2 linked regions of the Anaeromyxobacter diazotrophicus genome follow. The protein of the gene in region 1 interacts with the protein of each later gene in a pairwise test. Links are inferred from orthologs where the notes say so. Each region holds a gene or a part of one and is shown on either strand. Other genes may lie near its edges. The genes, in order: nusG and rho.

What was found.
Region 2: the proteins of nusG (region 1) and rho interact in binary tests that used the Escherichia coli proteins (3 or more experiments, as listed by UniProt). The link is inferred for Anaeromyxobacter diazotrophicus from one-to-one orthologs.

Annotation. Positions count from the first base shown.
Region 1 is NZ_BJTG01000004.1:313,589-324,203, forward strand. What follows is about bases 7,217-10,081. They hold nusG (transcription termination/antitermination protein NusG), read left to right. Parts: upstream 7,217-8,281; coding sequence 8,282-8,881; downstream 8,882-10,081. Other genes in these bases: tuf (elongation factor Tu), read left to right, coding at 7,217-7,362; rpmG (50S ribosomal protein L33), read left to right, coding at 7,442-7,600; secE (preprotein translocase subunit SecE), read left to right, coding at 7,759-8,157; rplK (50S ribosomal protein L11), read left to right, coding at 8,936-9,382; rplA (50S ribosomal protein L1), read left to right, coding at 9,407-10,081. Outside these bases: molecular chaperone DnaK, read left to right, coding at 1-621; HWY08_RS10050 (DUF4388 domain-containing protein), read left to right, coding at 822-1,538; HWY08_RS10055 (roadblock/LC7 domain-containing protein), read left to right, coding at 1,555-2,136; HWY08_RS10060 (cache domain-containing protein), read left to right, coding at 2,133-3,332; HWY08_RS10065 (ATP-grasp domain-containing protein), read left to right, coding at 3,421-4,365; HWY08_RS10070 (hypothetical protein), read left to right, coding at 4,422-4,856; 23S rRNA (guanosine(2251)-2'-O)-methyltransferase RlmB, read left to right, coding at 4,853-5,614; more of tuf, read left to right, coding at 6,172-7,216; more of rplA, read left to right, coding at 10,082-10,111; rplJ (50S ribosomal protein L10), read left to right, coding at 10,401-10,615. UniProt on the Escherichia coli protein: Part of the processive rRNA transcription and antitermination complex (rrnTAC). The complex forms an RNA-chaperone ring around the RNA exit tunnel of RNA polymerase (RNAP).
Region 2 is NZ_BJTG01000001.1:362,936-373,685, forward strand. What follows is about bases 3,514-6,513. They hold rho (transcription termination factor Rho), read left to right. Parts: upstream 3,514-4,356; coding sequence 4,357-5,670; downstream 5,671-6,513. Other genes in these bases: HWY08_RS01650 (hypothetical protein), read right to left, coding at 3,514-4,038; rpmE (50S ribosomal protein L31), read left to right, coding at 5,830-6,231; HWY08_RS01665 (hypothetical protein), read left to right, coding at 6,351-6,513. Outside these bases: HWY08_RS01635 (acylphosphatase), read right to left, coding at 40-330; NAD-dependent DNA ligase LigA, read right to left, coding at 327-2,405; HWY08_RS22140 (pilin), read right to left, coding at 2,465-2,977; more of HWY08_RS01650, read right to left, coding at 2,974-3,513; more of HWY08_RS01665, read left to right, coding at 6,514-6,560; HWY08_RS01670 (sigma-54-dependent transcriptional regulator), read left to right, coding at 6,583-8,001; type II secretion system protein GspC, read left to right, coding at 8,192-9,184; type II secretion system secretin GspD, read left to right, coding at 9,213-10,750. UniProt on the Escherichia coli protein: Facilitates transcription termination by a mechanism that involves Rho binding to the nascent RNA, activation of Rho's RNA-dependent ATPase activity, and release of the mRNA from the DNA template.

The sequences.
Region 1 (10,615 bases):
GTCGAGATCCACGTCCTGCAGGGCGAGCGCGAGATGGCGCGCGACAACCGCACGCTGGGGCGCTTCCACCTGGAGGGCCTGCCGCCCGCGCCGCGCGGCCTGCCGCAGATCGAGGTGACGTTCGACATCGACGCGAACGGCATCCTCAACGTCTCGGCCAAGGACAAGGGCACCGGCAAGGAGACGAAGATCACCATCACCCACTCCTCGGGCCTGGCCAAGGACGAGGTGGAGAAGATGGTGGCCGACGCGAGCGCCCACGAGGCGGAGGACAAGAAGCGCCGCGAGGAGGTGGAGCAGAAGAACCGCGCCGAGAACCTCGCCTACCAGATGGAGAAGCTCGTCAAGGACAACAAGGAGAAGCTGGCCGCGGCGACGGTGAGCGAGATCGAGGAGGCGGTGAAGAAGGTCCACGAGGTGCGCGAGAAGGGCTCCGCCGAGGAGGTCAAGGCGGCGGTCGAGCGCCTCGAGAAGGCGAGCCACAAGGCGGCCGAGGAGCTCTACAAGACGGCGGGCGCCGCCGCTGGGGGCGCCGACGGCGGGCCGCAGCAGCCGCCGCCGCCGGAGGGTGGGGCCGGCAAGAAGGACGACGTCGTCGACGCCGAGTACAAGCAGGTCTGACGCCCCCGCGGCGCCGGAGCGCTGGGAACGCCCGCGGTCCACCCGGATCGCGGGCGTTCCTGCGTCTGGTGCGTCGCGCGCGACGCACCGGGTGGGGTGAGGTGCGACGTGCACCCACTGAGTCCCGTTGTCGCGTGGCCCCGCGCCCTCCTTCACGGTGAGGCAAACCCGTCTATCATCGCGTCCGGGGAGATCGGGACATGACGCTCGCAGACGACGCGGTGGGCCGGGCCGCCGATGGCTTCGAGGGGGGGGTGGCGGGCCTCGGCCTGTCCGATCTGCTCCAGCTCAACGCGCAGAACCGCTTCTCGGGCTGCTTCCGCATCGAGCACGAGGGCGCGCTGGGCGTCATCTTCTTCCGCGACGGCGAGATCGTGCACGCCGAGCGCGGCGAGCTGGTCGGGGAGGAGGCCTTCCGCGAGATCCTGGCCTGGCCGCGCGGCCGGTTCAGCGTCGAGCCGAACGTGGTCGCCGCCCGGCGCACCCTCCACAAGAGCTGCGAGCACCTCCTCATCGACGCGCTGCGCGTGGTGGACGAGCGGCGCTCCGGGCGCGCCCCCGCGGCCGCGCCGCCGCCCGCGGCCGCAGGCGGGGCGAGCGCCGCCGTCGAGGCGGCGCGCCGGGTGCCCGGGGTGGCGGAGGCGGTGCTGGTCACGCGGGACGGCAAGCGCGCCAGCGAGGGCGGCTACGAGGCGGAGGTCGTGGCGGGTCAGGCCTGCTACGTCGCGATGATGGCCGCCGAGCTGGGCGCGCTGTTCCAGGCGGGCGAGCTCCGCTCGGTCGCCGTCCAGGGCGCGCGCCGGCACCTGCTCCTGCTGGCGGGCAAGGCGCAGTCGCTGGCGGTGGTGGTCCGGGCCGATCACGAGCTGGGCTCCGTCGAGGCCGGCGTGCGCGCCGCCCTCGTCAAGGGCCGCTGAACGGGGAGGGGTGGCCATGCACGAGCTCCTGGCGCAGCTCAACGCGGTCCCCGGGGTGGTGGGGAGCCTCCTCTGCGACGGGGAGGGGCAGCTCCTCGCCCAGGCCTTCCCACCGGCGGTGGACCCGGCGCAGGCCGAGCGCGCGGCCGCGGTCCTGGCGGCGCGCGCCCCCGGCCTGGAGGCGGCGGTGGGCAAGGCGGCGCTGGCCGACTTCCGCTTCGCCGGCGCGCGGGTGGTGGTGAAGGGGCTCGAGGGCGGCGGTCAGCTCCTCTTCCTGTGCGCGCCCAGCATCAACCTGCCGTTCCTCACCATGTCGGCCTCGAGCGTGGTCAAGAAGCTCGAGCGCGCCGTGCGCGAGCGCCCCGGCCGCCCCGGCGCGGGGGCGCTCCACCGCGCGGTCCAGCGCGTGGACGAGCTCATCCTGCGGAGCGGCGGCGACCGCTTCAAGCTGCGCGGACAGATCGCCCTCAAGGCGGGCTTCGCGCTCGACCTCGTCGACCCCGACAGCCCCGACGACCCCGACAAGCTGAAGAAGCTCGAGGCGGCCGCGACCGCCGTGCTGGGCCAGCCCTTCCGTGCCGGAGATCCCACCCCATGAAGAGCCTCTCCATCCGCGTGAAGCTGGTCGTGTCCGTGGTCCTCATCTTGAGCGCCTCCGGGCTGGCCAGCGCCGGGCTCGTGCGCGCGCTCTACGCGCGGGCCGTCCGGAGCGCCTCCGAGGACGCGCTCCGCTCCGCCTCCACCGCCTACGAGGACCTCGAGCGCAACGACGTCGAGAAGCTCTCGACCGTGCTCGACACCCTCGTCCTCAACCCGGCCATCCGGGAGGCGTTCGCGGCCAAGGACCGCGAGCGGCTCGCCGCCGTGACCGCGCCCATCCACCACGCGCTCAAGGCGGAGCACGGCATCGGGCACTGGAACTTCGTCGAGCCCGAGACCCGCAAGATGTTCTTCCGCCCTCACCTCCCGGCCAAGTTCGGGGACGTGATCGAGCGGCAGGGCCTCCTCCGCGCCATGGCGCGGCAGGAGACCTCGGCCGGCAAGGAGCTCGGCAAGAGCGAGTTCGCCCTCCGCGTGGGGCGGCCGTTCGTCGTCGACGGCAAGCTCATCGGGTACATGGAGCTCGGGGAGGGCATCCAGCACTTCCTCGGCAAGATGAAGGCGCAGACCGGGAACGACTTCGCCATGTTCATCGCGAAGCGCTTCATCGACCAGGGCGAGTGGGCGCGCACCCGCGGCGCGGAGCGCAACGGCTGGGACGACTGGCCGGAGGTGGTGGTGGTGAACAGCACGACCGCCGACCCCATCGTCGACGCGTCGGCCATCGCAGGCGGCGGCGGCGCCAGCCAGATCCTCAGCGAGGAGGGCCGGGGCGGCGCCGCCTTCGTCCGCGGCGTGGTGCCGGTGCGCGACGCCTCGGGCACGGTGGTGGGCGGGCTGGTGGTGCGGCACGACATCAGCGCCCTCAACGCGGGGATGCGCGCCAGCCTGGTGCAGGCGCTCGCCTTCGTGGTGGCCCTCGCCCTCGTCGCCTGCGGCCTCATCTTCCTGCTGGTGGAGCGCCTCATCTTCGGCCGCCTGCGCCGCATGACCGGGACCATGGAGGACCTGTCGGTGCGGCTCGCCGGCGGCGACTACGGCGTCGGGGCGGCGGTGGTGGCGACGAACGACGACGAGATCGGCCGGTTCGAGCGGTTCTTCGGCGAGTTCCTGGCCCTGGTGGGGAACACGCTGCGCGCGCTGGCCGACCGCAAGCAGGCGGCGCGGCAGGTGGGCCGCCCCCCCGCCGCCTGACGGAGCGCCCCGGCGCGGGACCCGCGGCCCGCGCCGGCGCCGCGAGCGCGCGCTGGCGCCGCCGCCCCGGCGGCCCTACCATCCGGCGGTGCACCTCACCATCCTCAGCCGCTCCAGCGCCATCTACACCACCCGGCGGCTCGTCGAGGCGGCGCGCGCGCGCGGTCACCGCGCGCGCGTGCTCGACCCGGTGCAGGTCGAGATGGGGCTCGGCGGCACGGCTCCGGCGCTGTACCACCGACGCGCGCCCTTCCCGCGCACCGACGTGGTCATCCCCCGCATCGCGCTCTCCGTGAACCAGTACGGGCTGGCGGTGGTGAACCAGCTGCAGCTGCTCGGGGTGACCGTCCTCAACTCGGCGCAGGGCATCTCCGCCTCCCGCAACAAGATGCGCTGCCTGCAGCTCCTCGCCGGGCGCGGCATCGGCGTGCCGCTCACGGTCATGGCGAGCGACGCCTCCGGCCTGAAGGACATGGTGAAGCACGTCGGGGGCCTGCCGGTGCTGGTGAAGCTGGTCGCGCAGAGCGAGAAGACCGGGCTCATGATCTGCGAGTCGTTGCCCTCGCTCGAGGCCGCGCTGGAGGCGATCCTGGGCCTCGGGCAGAACATCGTGGTGCAGCAGTACGTGAAGGGGGCGCGCGGCCGCGACCTGCGCGCCTTCGTGGTGGGCGGCCGGGTGGTGGCGGCGCTGCGGCGCCGGCCGCGCGCGGGCCGCTTCGCGCGCACGCTGGCCCGGGGCGCGCGCATCGAGGCGTGCCGGCTGCCGCTGGAGGACGCGCGGGTGGCCGTCGAGACGGCGCGGGTGGTGGGCCTCGAGGTGTGCGCCGTCGACATGCTCGAGGTGAAGGGCGGCCCGCTCGTGTTCGAGGTGAACAGCTCGCCCGGGCTGCGCGAGGCGGAGGAGGCGTGCGGCGTGGACGTCGCGGCCGCGATCGTGGCGCGGGCCGAGGAGCTCCGCGCGGCCCGCCCGGCGCCGCTGGGGCTCGCCCGCGGCCGGCGCGGCGCGGCGCCCCGGCGGGCCCAGCTGCCGTGAATAGTTGGGGTCCCCGGGCCGTCTCTGCTATGGAAGCGCAGATGGAGGTCCTGCCCATGCGTTCGCTCCGCCCGCTCGCCCTGGCCGCGCTCTGCGCGCTCGCCGCGCCCGCGCTGGCCGCCGACCCGGGCGCCGAGGCCGCCCGCGCCTACGCGCTCGACACGTCCGCCTCGACCGCCGCGGTGCAGGCGGGCCAGCCCGGCAAGCTCGTGGTGGTGATCCGCCCCACCGCGCCCGGCTGGCACGTCCACCCGCAGGCGCCGCTCAAGATCCGGTTCGAGGCGCCGCCGGTGCTGAAGCTCGAGAAGAGCGAGCTGGGGCGGCGCGACGCCGTCGACGCCAAGGCCGACGCGCCGCGCTTCGAGGCGCCCTTCGTGGCCTCGGCGGCGGGGGTGCAGGAGGCGAAGGCCAACGTCGACTTCTTCATCTGCAGCGACCAGGCCTGCGTGAAGCAGACGCGCACCGTGCCCATCCCGGTCACCGTGAGGTGAGGACCCTCTACGGGGTGAACCCCGTCCGCGAGCTCCTGCGGGCGGGCGGCGACGTGCCGGCCGAGCTGTGGCTGACCAGCGGCGAGCGGAGCCGCGCCCTGTCCGAGCTGGCCGAGGCCGCCCGCGCGCGGGGGGCGAAGGTGCGCGAGGCGCCGCGCGACAAGCTCGACCGCCTGGCCGGGACGGACCGCCACCAGGGCGTGGTGGCGGTGGTCTCGGACTACCGCTACCGCGAGCTCGACGAGCTGCTCGAGGCCGCCCGGGCGGCCGGCGCGCCCCCGCTGCTGGTGGTGCTGGACGGCATCGAGGACCCGCAGAACCTGGGCGCGGTCATCCGCTCGGCGCACGCGCTCGGCGCGCACGGGGTGGTCATCCCCAAGGACCGCGCCGCCGGGGTGACGCCCGCCGCCGCCAAGGCGTCGGCCGGCGCCGTCGAGCACTGCCCGGTGGCCCGCGTCACGAACCTCGCCCAGGCGCTGGAGCGGCTCAAGGAGGCGGGGGTGTGGACGGTGGCCACCGACGCCGCCGCCGAGGAGTCCATCGCCGAGGTGGACCTCACCGTGCCGACCGCGCTCGTCATCGGCTCGGAAGGGGGCGGAGTGAGGCCGCTGGTGCGGCGCACCTGCGACCGCGTGGCGCGCATCCCGATGCAGGGAAAGGTGGGCAGCCTCAACGCCTCGGCCTCCGCCGCCATCGCGCTCTACGAGGTCCTGCGGCAGCGCGGCCGCGCGAAAAATCCTGCGGCACCTCGCGCTTGACAAGGGCGGGCAGGGGGGCTAGAAACCGCCGCTCTACGTGGGTCGTAGGGCGGCACGGATCTGTTCTCGGCGGTGGTGGCGGCCGCGCCGCGCGGGTGCCGGGTTCGGGCTGGCGTAGCTCAGCTGGTAGAGCAGCTGCCTTGTAAGCAGCAGGTCGCGGGTTCGAGTCCCACCGCCAGCTCCAGTTCACGGGTGGCGGAGGGCAGGGCGAGAGTGAGAAGGAGTCGGAGGGGTTCCCGAGCGGCCAAAGGGAGCAGACTGTAAATCTGCCGGCTTACGCCTTCGGTGGTTCGAATCCACCCCCCTCCACCAGTGTCACCTTGAAGGAGTCGAGAAGCACGCGGGAATAGCTCAGTTGGTAGAGCGTCAGCCTTCCAAGCTGAATGTCGCGGGTTCGAATCCCGTTTCCCGCTCCAGTGAGAACGCAGCACGAGAAAGGAACAGGCCCTCTTAGCTCAGTTGGTAGAGCGCGTCCTTGGTAAGGACGAGGTCTCCAGTTCAATCCTGGAAGAGGGCTCCAGTTTTCAGCGAGCAGCGCCGCACACCGGGGAGCGCACATGGCCAAGGAAAAGTTCGAGCGCAACAAGCCGCACGTGAACGTGGGGACGATCGGGCACGTCGACCACGGGAAGACGACGCTCACGGCCGCCATCACGAAGGTGCTGGCGGCGAAGGGCATGGCGAGCTTCATGGCGTACGACCAGATCGACAAGGCCCCCGAGGAGCGGGAGCGCGGCATCACGATCGCGACGGCGCACGTGGAGTACCAGACGGAGAAGCGGCACTACGCGCACGTCGACTGCCCGGGCCACGCGGACTACGTGAAGAACATGATCACCGGCGCGGCGCAGATGGACGGCGCCATCCTGGTGGTCTCGGCGGCGGACGGCCCGATGCCGCAGACGCGGGAGCACATCCTGCTCGCCCGGCAGGTGGGCGTGCCGTACATCGTGGTCTACCTGAACAAGTGCGACATGGTGGACGACAAGGAGCTGCTCGACCTGGTGGAGCTGGAGGTCCGCGAGCTCCTGACGAAGTACGAGTTCCCGGGGAACGAGATCCCGATCGTGAAGGGGTCGGCGCTGAAGGCGCTCGAGGGCGACAAGGGCGACCTGGGCGAGCCGTCGATCATGCGGCTGATGGACGCGGTCGACTCCTACGTGCCGACGCCGAAGCGCGCGACGGACAAGCCGTTCCTGATGCCGGTCGAGGACGTGTTCTCGATCTCGGGGCGCGGGACGGTGGCGACGGGGCGCGTGGAGCGCGGCGTCATCAAGGTGGGCGAGGAGGTCGAGATCGTCGGCATCAAGCCCACGGCGAAGACGGTGGTGACGGGCGTGGAGATGTTCCGCAAGCTGCTCGACGAGGGGCAGGCGGGCGACAACATCGGGGCGCTCTTGCGCGGCCTGAAGCGCGAGGAGGTGGAGCGCGGTCAGGTGCTGGCGAAGCCGGGGTCGATCACGCCGCACACGAAGTTCAAGGGCGAGGTGTACGTCCTGACGAAGGAGGAGGGCGGTCGTCACACGCCGTTCTTCAACGGGTACCGGCCGCAGTTCTACTTCCGGACGACGGACGTGACCGGGACGATGACGCTACCGAAGGGCGTGGAGATGGTGATGCCGGGGGACAACGTGTCGGTGGAGGTGGAGCTCATCACCCCCGTCGCCATGGAGAAGGAGCTCCGGTTCGCCATCCGTGAAGGCGGCCGTACGGTCGGCGCGGGCGTCGTCGCCGAGGTCATTCAGTAAGGGCGCGGGGCCGAGCGGCCCCGCCAACCGCTGGTAGGGCGGGGGCTCGTCCCCCGCCGTCGCGAAACGAGAGACTCACATGGCCGGCAACCGCAGCATCATCACCCTCGAGTGCACCGTCTGCAAAGAGCGGAACTACTCGACCACCAAGAACAAGAAGAAGACGCAGGAGAAGCTCGCGCTCTCCAAGTACTGCCCGCGGTGCCGCAAGCACCAGGGTCACAAGGAGACGAAGTAACGGCGGCGCCGGCCCCTGGGCCGGCGCACCCTTCACAGGCCAGTAGCTCGAACGGCTAGAGCAGCGGTCTCCAAAACCGCGGGTTGGGGGTTCGAATCCCTCCTGGCCTGCCAACTCACCGGCAGCAAACCCCACCCGAAGCACCGAAGCGAGGCACCATGGCGGCGGAAGGCAAGGCAGGCGTCGATCCGAGGAGGATGGTGGTCATCTTCTTCGTGCTGGCCGCGCTCGCCGTGGGCGTGTTCCTGGAGAAGATCCTGGGGCTCGCCTTCTCCTACGCGCGCTGGAACGACCCCGCCCTGTTCGGCGAGGACTGGACGCTCACCACCGTCCTCGGCTACGGCATCGCGGTGGCGGCAGCGGTGGTGGCCTGGCGCGCCACCCGCGTGCGGACGGTCTCGCTCGAGGTCGCCAGCGAGCTCAAGAAGGTCACCTGGCCCACGCTGCGCGAGACCCGCGCCGCCACGGTCGCGGTGGTGGTCGCCACCTTCGTGGCCGCCATCGTCCTCGGCGTCTTCGACTACGTCTGGGCCAAGCTGAGCTCGCTCGTCTACTAGACGGCGGCCGCGCCGGTCCGGGGGCCGGGGCGCAGCGCGGGATCGAGTGGCGGGGCGTCGGCCCCGCCGCGGCGTTTAGAGGGGCGGCAGGCTGGGGCGGCTGAGCGGAACGGAGATTCGGGACATGGCGAAGAAGTGGTACGTCGTCCACACCTACTCGGGCTTCGAGAACAAGGTCAAGAAGTCGATCGAGGAGTACGTCCGCCAGCACGGCGAGGACAAGATCGAGTTCGACGACCTCGAGGACGGCAAGGCCGTCCGCAGGGCGGCGCCGCTCGCCGAGTGCTTCGGGGAGGTGCTCATCCCCATGGAGCAGGTCGTGGAGATGGTGAAGGGGGAGAAGAAGACCTCCAAGCGCAAGTTCTTCCCCGGCTACGTGCTCGTCCACATGCAGATGGCGGACGGCACCTGGCACATGGTGAAGTCGACGCCCAAGGTGACCGGCTTCGTCGGCAACGCGAAGAACCCGCGCGAGGTGCCGGCGGTCCGCGACGAGGAGGTGGCGCGCCTCACCAGCCAGATCTCGGAGGGCACCCTCAAGCCGAAGCCCCGGGTGCAGTTCGAGGACGGCGACCAGGTCCGCGTCATCGACGGGCCGTTCTCGAACTTCAACGGCACGGTGGAGGAGGTCAAGCCCGACAAGGGCAAGCTCCGCGTGCTGGTCTCGATCTTCGGCCGGGCGACCCCGGTCGAGCTCGACTTCATGCAGGTGGAGAAGACGTAGTCCGCAGGCGTGGGAGGGCGCGTCAACGCCCGTCACACCACGAGAGGAGCAGCCATGAAGAAGGTCACAGGTCAGGTCAAGCTGCAGATCCCGGCCGGCAAGGCCAACCCGGCGCCGCCGGTCGGCCCCGCGCTCGGCCAGCACGGCGTCAACATCATGGAGTTCTGCAAGCAGTTCAACGCGGCGACCCAGCAGCAGGCGAAGGACGGTCTCATCATCCCGGTGATCATCACCGTGTACCAGGACCGCTCGTTCACCTTCCTGCTCAAGACGCCGCCCGCCGCCGTCCTCCTCAAGAAGGCGGCCGGCCTGCACACCGAGAAGAAGAAGGGCTCGGGGGCGCACAAGCCCGGCAAGGAGAAGGTCGGGCAGGTGACGAAGAAGCAGGTCGAGCAGATCGCCAAGATGAAGATGCAGGACATGACCGCCGGCACGCTGGAAGCCGCCATGCGGACCGTCGAGGGCACGGCGCTCTCGATGGGGATCGACGTCGTCGGCTAGGCCGCGGACCGGGAGACACACGACATGGCTCACATCGCGAAGAAGTACAAGGCGGTCGCGGCGAAGGTCGACCGCGAGCGGCGCTACAAGCTCGACGAGGCGATGACCCTCGTGAAGCAGACCGCCTCGAAGAAGTTCGACGAGTCGGTGGACGCGTCCATCAACCTCGGCGTCGACCCCAAGCACGCCGACCAGGTGGTGCGCGGCGCGGTCGTGCTGCCGCACGGGATGGGCAAGGCGGTGCGGCTGGCCGTCTTCGCCAAGGGCGACAAGGCCCGCGACGCGCAGGAGGCCGGCGCCGACATCGTCGGGGCCGAGGACCTGGCCGAGAAGATCCAGGGCGGCTTCATGGACTTCGACAAGGTGCTCGCCACCCCCGACATGATGGGCGTGGTCGGCCGCCTCGGTAAGGTGCTCGGGCCCCGCGGCCTGATGCCGAACCCGAAGGTCGGCACGGTGTCGATGGACATCGCCAAGGCCGTCAAGGAGCAGAAGGCCGGCAAGGTGGAGTTCCGCGTCGAGAAGGCGGGCATCGTGCACGTCCCCTTCGGCAAGGCCTCCTTCGAGCCGGAGAAGCTCAAGGCGAACTTCAACGCCATCATGGAGATCATCTTCAAGGCGAAGCCGCAGACCGCCAAGGGCGTCTACGTGAAGAACGTGACCGTGAGCTGCACGATGGGGCCGGGCATCAAGCTCGACACCGCCGAGCTCACCGCCGCCCACGCGTAAGGCTTCGCGGCCGGCGGGGCGCGCTCCCCGCCGGCGATCGCTTCTCCCGGCGGCATGGGGCCGCCGGGGTTTCCTGGTCCAAGACAGCGGGCCCGCTCTCCCCGGGTGCGAGAAGGCGTAGGGGAGGGCGGTCAAACGGGCGAAGGCGTCCGACCCGCCGAGACTCAGGGACGTTCAGCGTCCCCTGCTTGGCCAGGGGGTCAGCGTACCGGCCGTCCGGCCTGTCCGAAGACCCAGTGCACCGTCGCCGCCCCGAGGGGCGGGGCGGTCGGAAAGGTGGTGAGGACAGTTGAACCGGACGGAAAAAGAAGAGGTCATCAACCAGCTTCACGAGCTGATGGCCAAGGCGAAGGCGGCCATCCTCGCCGAGCCGAAGGGGCTCGACGTCGCGACGGTCACCGGTCTCCGCAAGAAGTTCCGTGACGCGAAGATCGACTACAAGATCGTCAAGAACACCCTCGCCCAGCGTGCCGCCAAGGGCACGCCGGTGGAGCCGCTGGTCGA
Region 2 (10,750 bases), on another replicon or contig:
CAGGGGGCGCGGGAAAGGGGGCCGAGCTTTTAGCAGGTTTCAGAACGCGATGTCGAACGCGGCGAGCCCGCCCTGGGCCGCCTCCCAGCTCGCCTGCACGTCCTCCACCCGGGCGAGCCGAGGGCCCCGCCGGCAGTAGCGCACGAGCGCCTCCAGCGCCGGGCGCTCCCCCTCCGCCAGCACCTCCACGGAGCCGTCGGACCGGTTGCGGACCCAGCCCGTGAGCCCGCCGATCCGGAGCGCCTCGTCTGCGGTCGACTGGCGGAAGGCGACGCCCTGCACCCGGCCCGTCACGACCACCCGCACCCGCTCCTTCGCCGCCCCGCTCATGGCTCCCCCCCGGCGAGCAGCCGCTCGAACTCCTCCTCGCCGACCACCCGCACGCCCAGCTCCTGCGCCTTCTTGAGCTTCGACCCGGACTCCTCGCCCGCCACCACCAGGTGCGTCTTCCTGGAGACCGAGCCCGCCACCTTGCCGCCGCGCCGCTCGATCTCCGCCTTGGCCTCGTCCCGGGAGCGGCGGGCCAGCGCGCCCGTGAGCACCACCGTCTTGCCCGCGAAGAAGCCGCCCACCGCGGCCGGCTCGGGCGCGGCGACGACGCCCGCCGCGAGCAGCCGGCGCACCACCTCCTGGTTCTGCGGCTCGCCGGTCCAGGCGCGGATCTCGCGCGCGGTCTCCTCGCCGACGTCGCGCACCGCGGTGAGCTCCTCCTCGCCCGCGGCGAGGAACGGCTCGACGGCGCCGAAGTGGCGGGCCAGCGTCGCCGCCGTCGCCTCGCCCACCTGCGGGATGCCGAGCGCGTTGAGGAAGCGGCGCAGCGTGGTCTGCTTGGAGCGCTCGAGCTGCGCCACGATGTTCTGGGCGCTCTTCTCGGGGAGCTCCTGCGGCTTCGCGCCCTCGGCCGGCTTCCGGTTCCGGCCGAACGCCTTCTGCCAGTCCTCGAAGCGCACCGCGTACAGGTCGGCGAAGTCCTTCACCAGCCCGGTCGAGACGAGGTGGGCGGCGAGCTTCTCGCCGAGCCCGTCCACGTCCATGGCGCGGCGCCCGGCGAAGTGCGTGAGCCGCCCGACGAGCTGCGCCGGGCAGGCCGAGCCGGTGCAGCGGTAGACCTTCTCGCCCTCCTCGCGCACCACCCGCGCGCCGCACACCGGGCAGTGCTCGGGAAAGACGAACTCCCGCTCCTCGCCGGTGCGCCGCTCCGGGATCGACTTCACCACCTCGGGGATCACCTCGCCGGCGCGCCGGATGAGCACGAGGTCGCCGACGCGGATGTCCTTGCGCCGCATCTCGTCCTCGTTGTGGAGGGTCGCGCGCGAGATGGTGGCGCCCGACAGGCGCACCGGCTCCACCTCCACCACCGGCGTGAGGACCCCGGTGCGGCCGACCGAGGCCCAGATCTGCCGGACGCGCGTGGTCTCCTCCTGCGGCGGGTACTTGAAGGCGGCCGCCCAGCGCGGGAACTTCGAGGCCGCGCCCAGCCGGCGCTGCCAGTCGAGGTCGTCCACCTTCACCACCACCCCGTCGGTGTCGTAGGGCAGCTCGAAGCGGCGGTCCGCCATCCGGTCGCGGTAGGCCTTCACCTCGCCCATGCCGAGGCAGAGCCGGTTCTCGGGGTTGGTCTCGAAGCCGTAGGCCGCCAGCGCCTGGAGCTTCTCCCAGTGGTGCCGCCAGGGGGCGCCGCCGTCGCCGCCCGGCACCAGCGCCTCGTAGGCGATGAAGGAGAGCGGGCGGGTGGCGGTGACGCGCCAGTCGAGCTGCCGGAGCGAGCCGGCGGCGGCGTTGCGCGGGTTCGCGAACGGCTCCTCGCCCTGCCGCAGGAGGAGCTGGTTCATGGCGGCGAAGTGCTCCTTCTGCAGCAGCACCTCGCCCCGGACCTCCAGGCGGCGCGGAGCGCCGGCGAGGCGCGCGGGGATGCCGCGGTTCGCGCCCAGCCGCCCCACCGTCCGCAGGTTCTGGGTGACGTCCTCGCCGTTCACGCCGTCGCCGCGGGTGGAGCCCTGGAGGAAGGCGCCGTCCTCGTAGACGAGCTCCACCGCCAGCCCATCGAGCTTCGGCTCCAGCACGTACCGGACCGGCTCCTCGGCGGGCAGCCCGAGCAGGCGGTGGACGCGCGCGTCGAGCTCGTCCAGCTCCTCGTCGGTCTGGACGTTGCCGAGCGAGAGCATCGGCTCGCGGTGCACCACCCGGCCGAACCGCTCCGAGGGCGCGCCGCCCACGCGCTGGGTGGGCGAGTCGGGGCGGGCGAGCTCGGGGTGCTCCGCCTCCAGCGCGGCCAGCTCGCGCATGAGCCGGTCGTACTCCGGGTCGGAGAGGATCGGCTGGTCGAGGACGTAGTAGGCGTGATCGGCGGCGCGGAGCTGCCCCCGGAGGGCCTCGGCGCGCTCCGCCGCGCTCGGCTCGGTCATGCGCGTGGAGCATGGCCCGGCGCGGCCGCGCGGGCAACGGGATCCGGCGAGGTCCAGCGCTAGAAGGTGTCGGCGGAGCCGATGATCAGGTCCGAGACCGGCAGGAAGCTGTAGCCCTTCGCCAGATACGACATGGTGCGCGTGCTGGTCGCGCCGTCCCCGTCGAGGTCGCCGACGCCGGTCACGGTCATGGTGAGCGGCCCGCCGGTGGCGGTCAGGTCGTTGATGGCGAAGGAGTAGCTGTAATACGTGTCGCCCTGGATGAGCATCGGGAGCTGGTTCCAGCCCGCCATGCTCCAGTCGATGCGCCCCTTGCCGACGCCGGGGACCGCGGCGGGGTTCCAGGCCCCCGCGAGGCCGGGCGGCACGCGCTGCTGGTTCTGGACGATGTCGTTCACGGCGCGGCCGAGGCCCACCATCACGATGCTGCGCTCCGCCGCGCGCGAGCGCAGCTGGAACTTCTGGTAGCCCGGGAGCGCGACCGAGGACAGGAGCCCGATGATCCCGACCACGATCATGAGCTCGATGAGCGTGAAGCCGCGGGCATGAGCGGCGGCGCGAGGTGACCTCATGGCTTTCCTTCCTTGACTTGCGAGGCGGGCTCCACCACCCAGCCCCCGCTCGGCAGCGCGCGCAGGACGTTCCCCTTGGCGCGCTCCTGCTCCGTGAACGCCTCCAGCTCGGCGGGGCTCACCTTCGCGCCCGGCTCGACGAGCAGCAGCTGTCCGCCGGCGCCGTCCGGGACGACGAAGGTGTGGGCCGGCGCGCCGGCCAACGTGGGCGTGGGCTCCGGCGGCTTGCGCGTGGCGAACTGCCAGCCGTGGTAGCCCCCGACCGCCGCCAGCGCGATCGCGAACGCCACCCACAGCCCCTTGCCGCTGCGCTCGGTCCGGGCCGCCTCGGCCGCGGTCAGGTTGGAGAGGACCCGCGGGGCCGGGCGCGAGGGCGAGACGAAGGGCGCGGCCGGCAGCGGCGCGGGCGCGGCGGGCCCGACCCGCGCCAGGGCGCCCGCCAGGGCCACCCCGCCGTCGACGAGGGCGAGCCGCACCGGGTCGAGCGCCTCGGCGGCACCGGGCGGCGCGTCGGCCCCGGCGACCTTCACCTTCAGCAGGAGCGCGTCCACCTCGCCCAGCAGCGCCGGCAGCGCGGCGCCGTGGAGGTCCGGGCGCGTGGGCACCAGCGCCACCGCGAGGTCGAGCCGGAGGCGCAGCCCCGCCGCGCCGCGCAGGAGGCCGGGGTCGAAGGAGAGCGGGCCAGAGGTGAGCGCGGTGCGCTCCCCCTCCGAGAGCGCGGCCGCGACGCGCTCGGCCGCGGCGCGCCAGTCGGGGTCAGGGTGGGCCTCGCCGCGGAGCGCCGCCGCCAGCACCGCCTCCGCCTCCTCGGCGGAGGGCAGCGCCCCGGGGACGGGCGCCTGCACCGCGGTGAGCGCGGGCGCGCTCGCCGGCGGGACGGGGGCCGGCGCGGCGAGCGGGGCCGGGGCCGGCCGGACCGCCGGGGCCGCGGCCGGCGCCGGCGCGGGGGGGGCGGCGGCCGGCGCGAGCGCCACGGCCGGCACGAGCGTCGGGACCGGCGTCCGCGCCCGCCCGGGGAGGGGCGGCGGCACGGCAGGGGTGGCGCTTCGCTGTTCGGGCATCCGTGCTCCTCGCGAGCCCGGAGGAGGCCCGTGCCCGCGAGTGTACCGCGCGCACCAGGCCCCACCGAGCCACGGACCTGCCCCGAGTTCATGGTCTGAGAGCGGCACCGACCTCCGCCTCCATGCGCCCCCCTTCGCCCCCGCCGCCGCCGGGCCTCATGGCGGCGGCGCGCGGCGGGGCGCCCGGTTGACAGCGCAGGAGCAGAAGCTTAGGAATCTCAGCCTCTCCCGCTGCGAGCTCCCTCGCACACGCACGCACCGAACCGAGCCGGATCCGCGCCGCGCGTCCCCCGCGCGCCACCCCTCAGGACGAGTCCCATGCCCGCTGCCGCTCCCGCCGCCCCCGCCGCCTCTCCCAGCCACACCGACCTCAAGCACATGAAGGTGGCGCAGCTCACCGAGCTCGCGACCTCGCTCCACATCGAGGCGGCCGGGGCCCTCAAGAAGCAGGACCTCATCTTCGCCATCCTCCAGGCGCAGTCGAAGGTGGCCGAGGAGAAGAAGGAGGAGATGGAGGTCGGCGGCGAGGGCACGCTCGAGGTGCTCCCGGACGGCTTCGGCTTCCTCCGCAGCCCGGACTTCAGCTACCTGCCCGGCCCCGACGACATCTACGTCTCGCCCTCGCAGATCCGGCGCTTCAACCTGCGCACCGGCGACACGGTGCGCGGCACGGTGCGCCAGCCCAAGGAGGGCGAGCGCTACTTCGCGCTGCTCAAGGTCGACTCGATCAACGGGCAGCCGCCGGAGGAGAGCCAGTCGAAGGTGCTCTTCGACAACCTGACGCCGCTCTACCCGACCGAGCGGCTCCGGCTCGAGCACGATCCGAACGAGATGACCACGCGGGTGGTCGATCTCTTCGCGCCCATCGGCAAGGGCCAGCGCTGCCTCATCGTCTCCCCGCCCCGCGCCGGCAAGACGGTGCTCCTGCAGAACATCGCGCACGCCATCACGACCAACCACCCCGAGGTCACCCTCATCGTCCTGCTCATCGACGAGCGGCCGGAGGAGGTGACCGACATGGAGCGGACGGTGAAGGGCGAGGTCGTCTCCTCGACCTTCGACGAGCCCGCCACGCGCCACGTCCAGGTGGCGGAGATGGTCATCGAGAAGGCGCGGCGGCTGGCCGAGCACAAGAAGGACGTCGTCATCCTGCTCGACTCGATCACCCGCCTGGCGCGCGCCTACAACTCGGTCGTCCCGCCCTCGGGCAAGATCCTCTCCGGCGGCGTCGACTCGAACGCGCTCCACAAGCCGAAGCGCTTCTTCGGCGCGGCGCGCAACATCGAGGAGGGCGGCTCGCTCACCATCATCGGCACCGCGCTCGTCGACACCGGCAGCCGCATGGACGAGGTGATCTTCGAGGAGTTCAAGGGCACCGGCAACTCGGAGATCGTGCTCGACCGCAAGCTGATGGAGAAGCGCATCTTCCCGTGCATGGACATCGCGAAGAGCGGCACGCGCAAGGAGGAGCTGCTCCTCCCCCCGGCGTGGCTCTCCAAGATCTACATCCTGCGCCAGACCATCCTGAACGGGCTCGACAACGTCGAGGCGATGAAGTTCACGCTCGACAAGTTCCGCCAGGTGAAGAACCACGACGAGTTCTTCAAGATGATGGTCGGCGGCGGCAAGTAGGGCGGGCGCTCGTCCTCCGCCGCGGCCGCCCGCACCGCGAGGACCGCCCGGCGCGCCCCGCCGCCCTTGACGTAACCGCCCGAACCGACTAGATCCCGCCCCCTCGCGGCCCGGACCACGGCGCTCTCGCCGTGCAAGCGGCCGCTCCGAGAAGGAACCATGCGCGAAGGCATCCACCCCGACTACAAGCCGGCCAAGGTCACCTGCGCCTGCGGGAACGTCATCGAGACCCGCTCGACCCGCGGCGACTTCCACATCGAGATCTGCGCCAACTGCCACCCGTTCTTCACGGGCAAGCAGAAGATCATGGACACCGCCGGCCGCATCGAGCGCTTCAAGACGCGCTACGCCGCGACCCCGGCCGCGCCCGCCAAGGCCGAGGCGAAGGCCGCCCCCGCCAAGAAGGCGGAGCCGAAGAAGGCCGAGGCCTCCGAGAACCGCGCCGCCAAGCGCGCCAAGGCGAACGCCGGCAAGCCGAAGCCCAAGGCCGAGGCGAAGCCCGCCGAGGCGGCTCCCGAGGCGGCCCCGGCCGCCGAGGGCGGCGAGACGCCGACCGCGTAGCGCCACCCCGCTGCGCGTCGTCCCAGGCGGCGGTGCCCTCGCGGGCGCCGCCGCCTTCGTCTTCGCGGGGCGCGCGCCCGGCGCTTGCGTCGCCGCCGCCCGCGCTGTACTCAGCGCGCATGCCCCGTGCCCCCCTCGCCGCGCGCCTCGCCGGCCTCGCCGCCCTGGCGCTCCTCGCCGGGTGCCCGGAGGAGCGCCCGGGCGCCGAGAAGCAGATCCCCACCCAGCGCGTCCCGCCCGCCATGTCGGTCGAGCCCGCCCCCGCCGGCGCGGCCCCCGGCGACGCCGGGACCGCCGCCCCCGACGCGGGCGCGGCGCGGCGCCCGTAGCGGCGCGGTATAAAGGGCTCCGGTGGAGCCCCTCATCCTCATCGCCGACGACGAGCCCTCGAACCTCGAGTCGCTGGCGCGCATCTTCGCGCGCGAGGGCTGGAAGGTCGCGACCGCCGGCTCCGGGGCGGAGGCGCTCGACGTCCTCCGGCGCGAGCAGGTGGCGGTGCTCGTCACCGACCTCATGATGCCGGGGATGAGCGGGGAGGCCCTCCTGCGCGCCGCCCGCGCCGTCTCGCCCGAGACCGAGGTGGTGCTGGTGACCGCCTACGGCACCGTCGAGGCGGCGGTCTCCGCCATGAAGCTCGGCGCCTACGACTTCATCACCAAGCCCGTGAAGCGCCACGCCATCGTCAAGTCGGTGCGGCAGGCGCTCGAGAAGGCGTCGCTCGTCGCGGAGAACCGCGCGCTCAAGGCGCAGCTGGCGGGGCTCGGCGCGGCCGCCGCGCCGGGCGCGCTCGTCGGCAACGCCCCCGCCTTCCGCGCCGCCGTGAACGCGCTCGAGCAGGCCGCGCCCACCGCGGCCACGGTCCTGCTCGGCGGCGAGAGCGGCACCGGCAAGGAGCTGGCGGCGCGGCTCGTCCACGACCGGTCGCCGCGGGCGGCCGGGCCGTTCGTGCCCATCAACTGCGCCGCCATCCCCGAGACCATCCTCGAGTCGGAGCTCTTCGGCTACGAGCGGGGCGCGTTCACCGGCGCCGCCGCGCGCAAGGAGGGCCGCTTCGAGCGCGCGCACGGCGGCACGCTCTTCCTCGACGAGGTGGGCGAGATGTCGCCCGGACTTCAGGTCAAGCTCCTGCGCGTGCTGCAGGACGGCGTGGTGGAGCGGCTCGGCGGCACGCAGCCGGTCCAGGTCGACGTGCGGATCGTGGCGGCCACCAACAAGGAGCTCGCCGCCGAGGTGCGCGCGGGCCGCTTCCGCGAGGACCTCTTCTACCGGCTCAACGTCATCGCCGTCCGGCTGCCGCCGCTCCGGGAGCGGCGCGAGGACGTGCCGCTCCTCGCCAGCACCTTCCTCCGCCGCCTCTCGCTCAAGCACGGGAAGAGCCTCGAGGGGTTCACGCCGGCCGCGCTGGCGGCGCTCGAGGCGTCGCCCTGGCCCGGCAACGTGCGCGAGCTCGAGCACGCCGTCGAGCGCGCGGTGGTGCTGTCGCGCGGTGGGCTGGTCGACGAGACGGACCTCCCGGAGGCGGTGCGGCGGCCGCGCTCGGGCACCCCCGCCCCGGCCCCGGCCGGCTCCCTGGCCATCCCCCTCGGCACGCCGATGGAGGAGGTCGAGAAGATCGTGATCCGCGAGACGCTCCGGCAGACCCACGGCGACAAGACGCTCGCCGCGCAGATCCTGGGCATCGCCGCCCGCACGATCTACCGGAAGCTCGATCGCGACGAGAGCGGGCGGCTCGTCGAGCCCGGCGGGGGGCAGGGGCAGGACGTCCCCTAGGCGCTGCCAATTTGGCCGCGCCCGGGGCGCGCCGGGCGCGGCCTTGCCAAAATGACAAGGCCGCGGGCGGCGGTCGGGACCGCGCGGGCGAGCGTACGAGAAATCGCAAGCCGTCGCGGGCCGTTGCATGATGTCCCCGGCCGCCGTCGCTGGCACGCGCGTTGCTCACCACCTCCGGGGCGCTCCCCGCATGCTCGACCTCTTCTTCAGAAAATACGCCTGGACGGCCACCCTGCTGCTGCTCTTCGCGGCGGCGTGGCTCTGCGCACGCACCGTGAACACGGTGGTGGCGGCCGTCATCCGCCCGCGCCCGGCGGTCGACCTCAGCGCGCTCCCCTCCGCGGCGGCCCGCCCCGTCGCGCCGCCGCGGCTCGACTCCGAGCGGCTGTACGCGCTGGTCGGCCAGAAGCCGCCGGCGGCGCCCGCCGCCGGGCAGGAGGCGGGCGCGGGGGCGCAGCCGCAGGGGCCGCAGAACTGCGCCGATCGCAACGCGGCGCCGGTGAAGAGCGGCCTGCGCGCCCAGCTCGTGGCCGCGGTGATCTCCGACCACCCGCGCTCCTCCATCGCCTCCATCACCGACCTCAACACCCGCGAGACGCGCGTCTACGGCATCGGGGATCAGCTCCTCGGCGCGACCGTCCTCTCCATCGAGCGGCTGCGCGACGACCGCGACGCCACCGGCAGCGGGGTCAAGGTGGTCGCCATCGTCTGCGACGGCGGGCAGAAGCAGTACGTGGACTTCGAGCCGGGCGACGGCTCCGGCGCCCCGCCGCCGCGCCCGCTGGCGCGCCCGGGCGTCCCGGAGGAGGCGGAGCCCGCCGGCCCCAGCGCCGCCGAGGGCGTGAAGAAGCTCGCCGACAACCGGTACGAGGTGAAGAAGAAGTTCATCGACGAGACGCTCTCGAACCTGAACAACGTCGCCACCCAGGCGCGCATCGTCCCCTCGTTCAAGAACGGCGTCGCGAACGGCTTCAAGCTCTTCTCCATCCAGCCGGGCTCGCTCTACTCCGCCATCGGCGTGGAGAACGGCGACGTCATCCAGCGCATCAACGGGTACGAGATGAACTCGCCCGACAAGGCGCTGGAGGTCTACCAGAAGCTCCGCGAGACCCCGCACATCTCGATCGAGATCGAGCGCAACGGGCAGGTCATCCGCAAGGAGTACAACGTCACCGGTCCGTGAAGCACCGCGGCCCGCGACCCGAGACGCCATGCGCAAGCTCCTCCTCCTCCTCGCCGCCGTGCCGGCGCTGGCGCGTCCGCAGAGCGCCGCCGCCCCGCCCTACCCCGGCGCTCCTCCCCCGCCGCCGCCCGGCGCGGCGCAGTCGCCCGGCGCCCAGTCCTCGGCCGCGCGCGCGGCGCTGCAGGCGCAGCAGCAGGCGCAGCAGGCCCAGCCGCAGCTGCCCGCGCCCGCCCCCGCCCCGCGCGGCGTCCGCCCCGGCCCGCGCGTCCAGAGCACCCCGGGCGCGCCCGCCGGCACGGCCGCCGGCGCGGGCGCGGTGGCGCCGCCCGGCGCCGCCGGCGGCACGGCCCACGCCGACGGCGTCTGCAAGCCGATGGAGGGCAAGTTCCTCCTCGCCTTCAACAAGGCCGACATCGTCGACGTGCTGGAGCAGGCGAGCCGCTGGACGTGCCGCAACTTCGCGTACACGGACGACGTGGCGCGCGGGAAGATCTCGCTGCTCTCCAAGACCCCCGTCACCGCCGACGAGGCGTACGCCGCCTTCCTGGCGGCGCTCACCGCCAACAACATCGCCGTCTACCCGTCGGGCCGGTACCACAAGCTCGTCCGCATCGCGGACGCGAAGAAGACGGCCATCCCCACCTACCTCGACGACGGGTCGGTGGCGCCCGCCACCGAGCAGCCCATCACGAAGCTCTTCCGGCTGCGGTTCGCCGACCCGGATCAGCTGCGCGGCATCATGGGGAACTTCACCTCGCCCCAGGGCGCCGACATCCAGTCCATCCCGCCCGACGTCCTCATCATCACCGACCTCGGCCTCAACATCCGCCGCATCGAGCGCATGCTCGAGGCGCTGGACCGCCCCGGCTCCGGGGAGCTCATCCGCTTCATCCAGGTGCGCTACGCCGCGGCGCGCGACCTCGCCGACAAGGTGAACCAGGTGTTCCAGGCCACGCCGGGCCAGGCCGGCAAGCCCGGGCGGCGGCCGGTCATCGGCGGCGTCGCCACCGGCACGCCCGGCGCCCCCGCCCCGGCCCCGGCCCCGGGGGGCGCGGAGGACGGCGCGCTCTCCATCTCGAAGGTCATGGCCGACGAGCGCACCAACAAGCTCGTGGTCATCGCGGACGACAAGAGCTTCCAGCGCGTCAAGGACCTCGTCGACCAGCTCGACGTGCCGACCTCCGGCGAGGGGCAGATCCACGTCATCTTCATGCGGAACGCCACCGCCGAGGACCTGGCGCAGACGCTCTCGGCCCTGGCGCAGGGGCAGGCCTCGGCGCGCAAGAGCGGCACCCCCGGCGCGCCGGCCGGGATCGCGCCGCAGCCGTTCCAGCCGGTGCAGGCCGCCGCCGGCGCCGGCGGCACGCCCGGCGTCACCACCGCGGCGCTCTTCTCCGGCGAGGTGAAGGTCACCGCCGACAAGGTGGCGAACGCGCTCATCGTGCTCGCCAGCGGCTCCGACTTCGCCACCATCCAGCGGCTGGTGGACAAGCTCGACCGGCCGCGCCGGCAGGTCTTCGTGGAGGCGGTCATCCTCGAGGTGAACCTGCAGGACGAGAAGCAGTT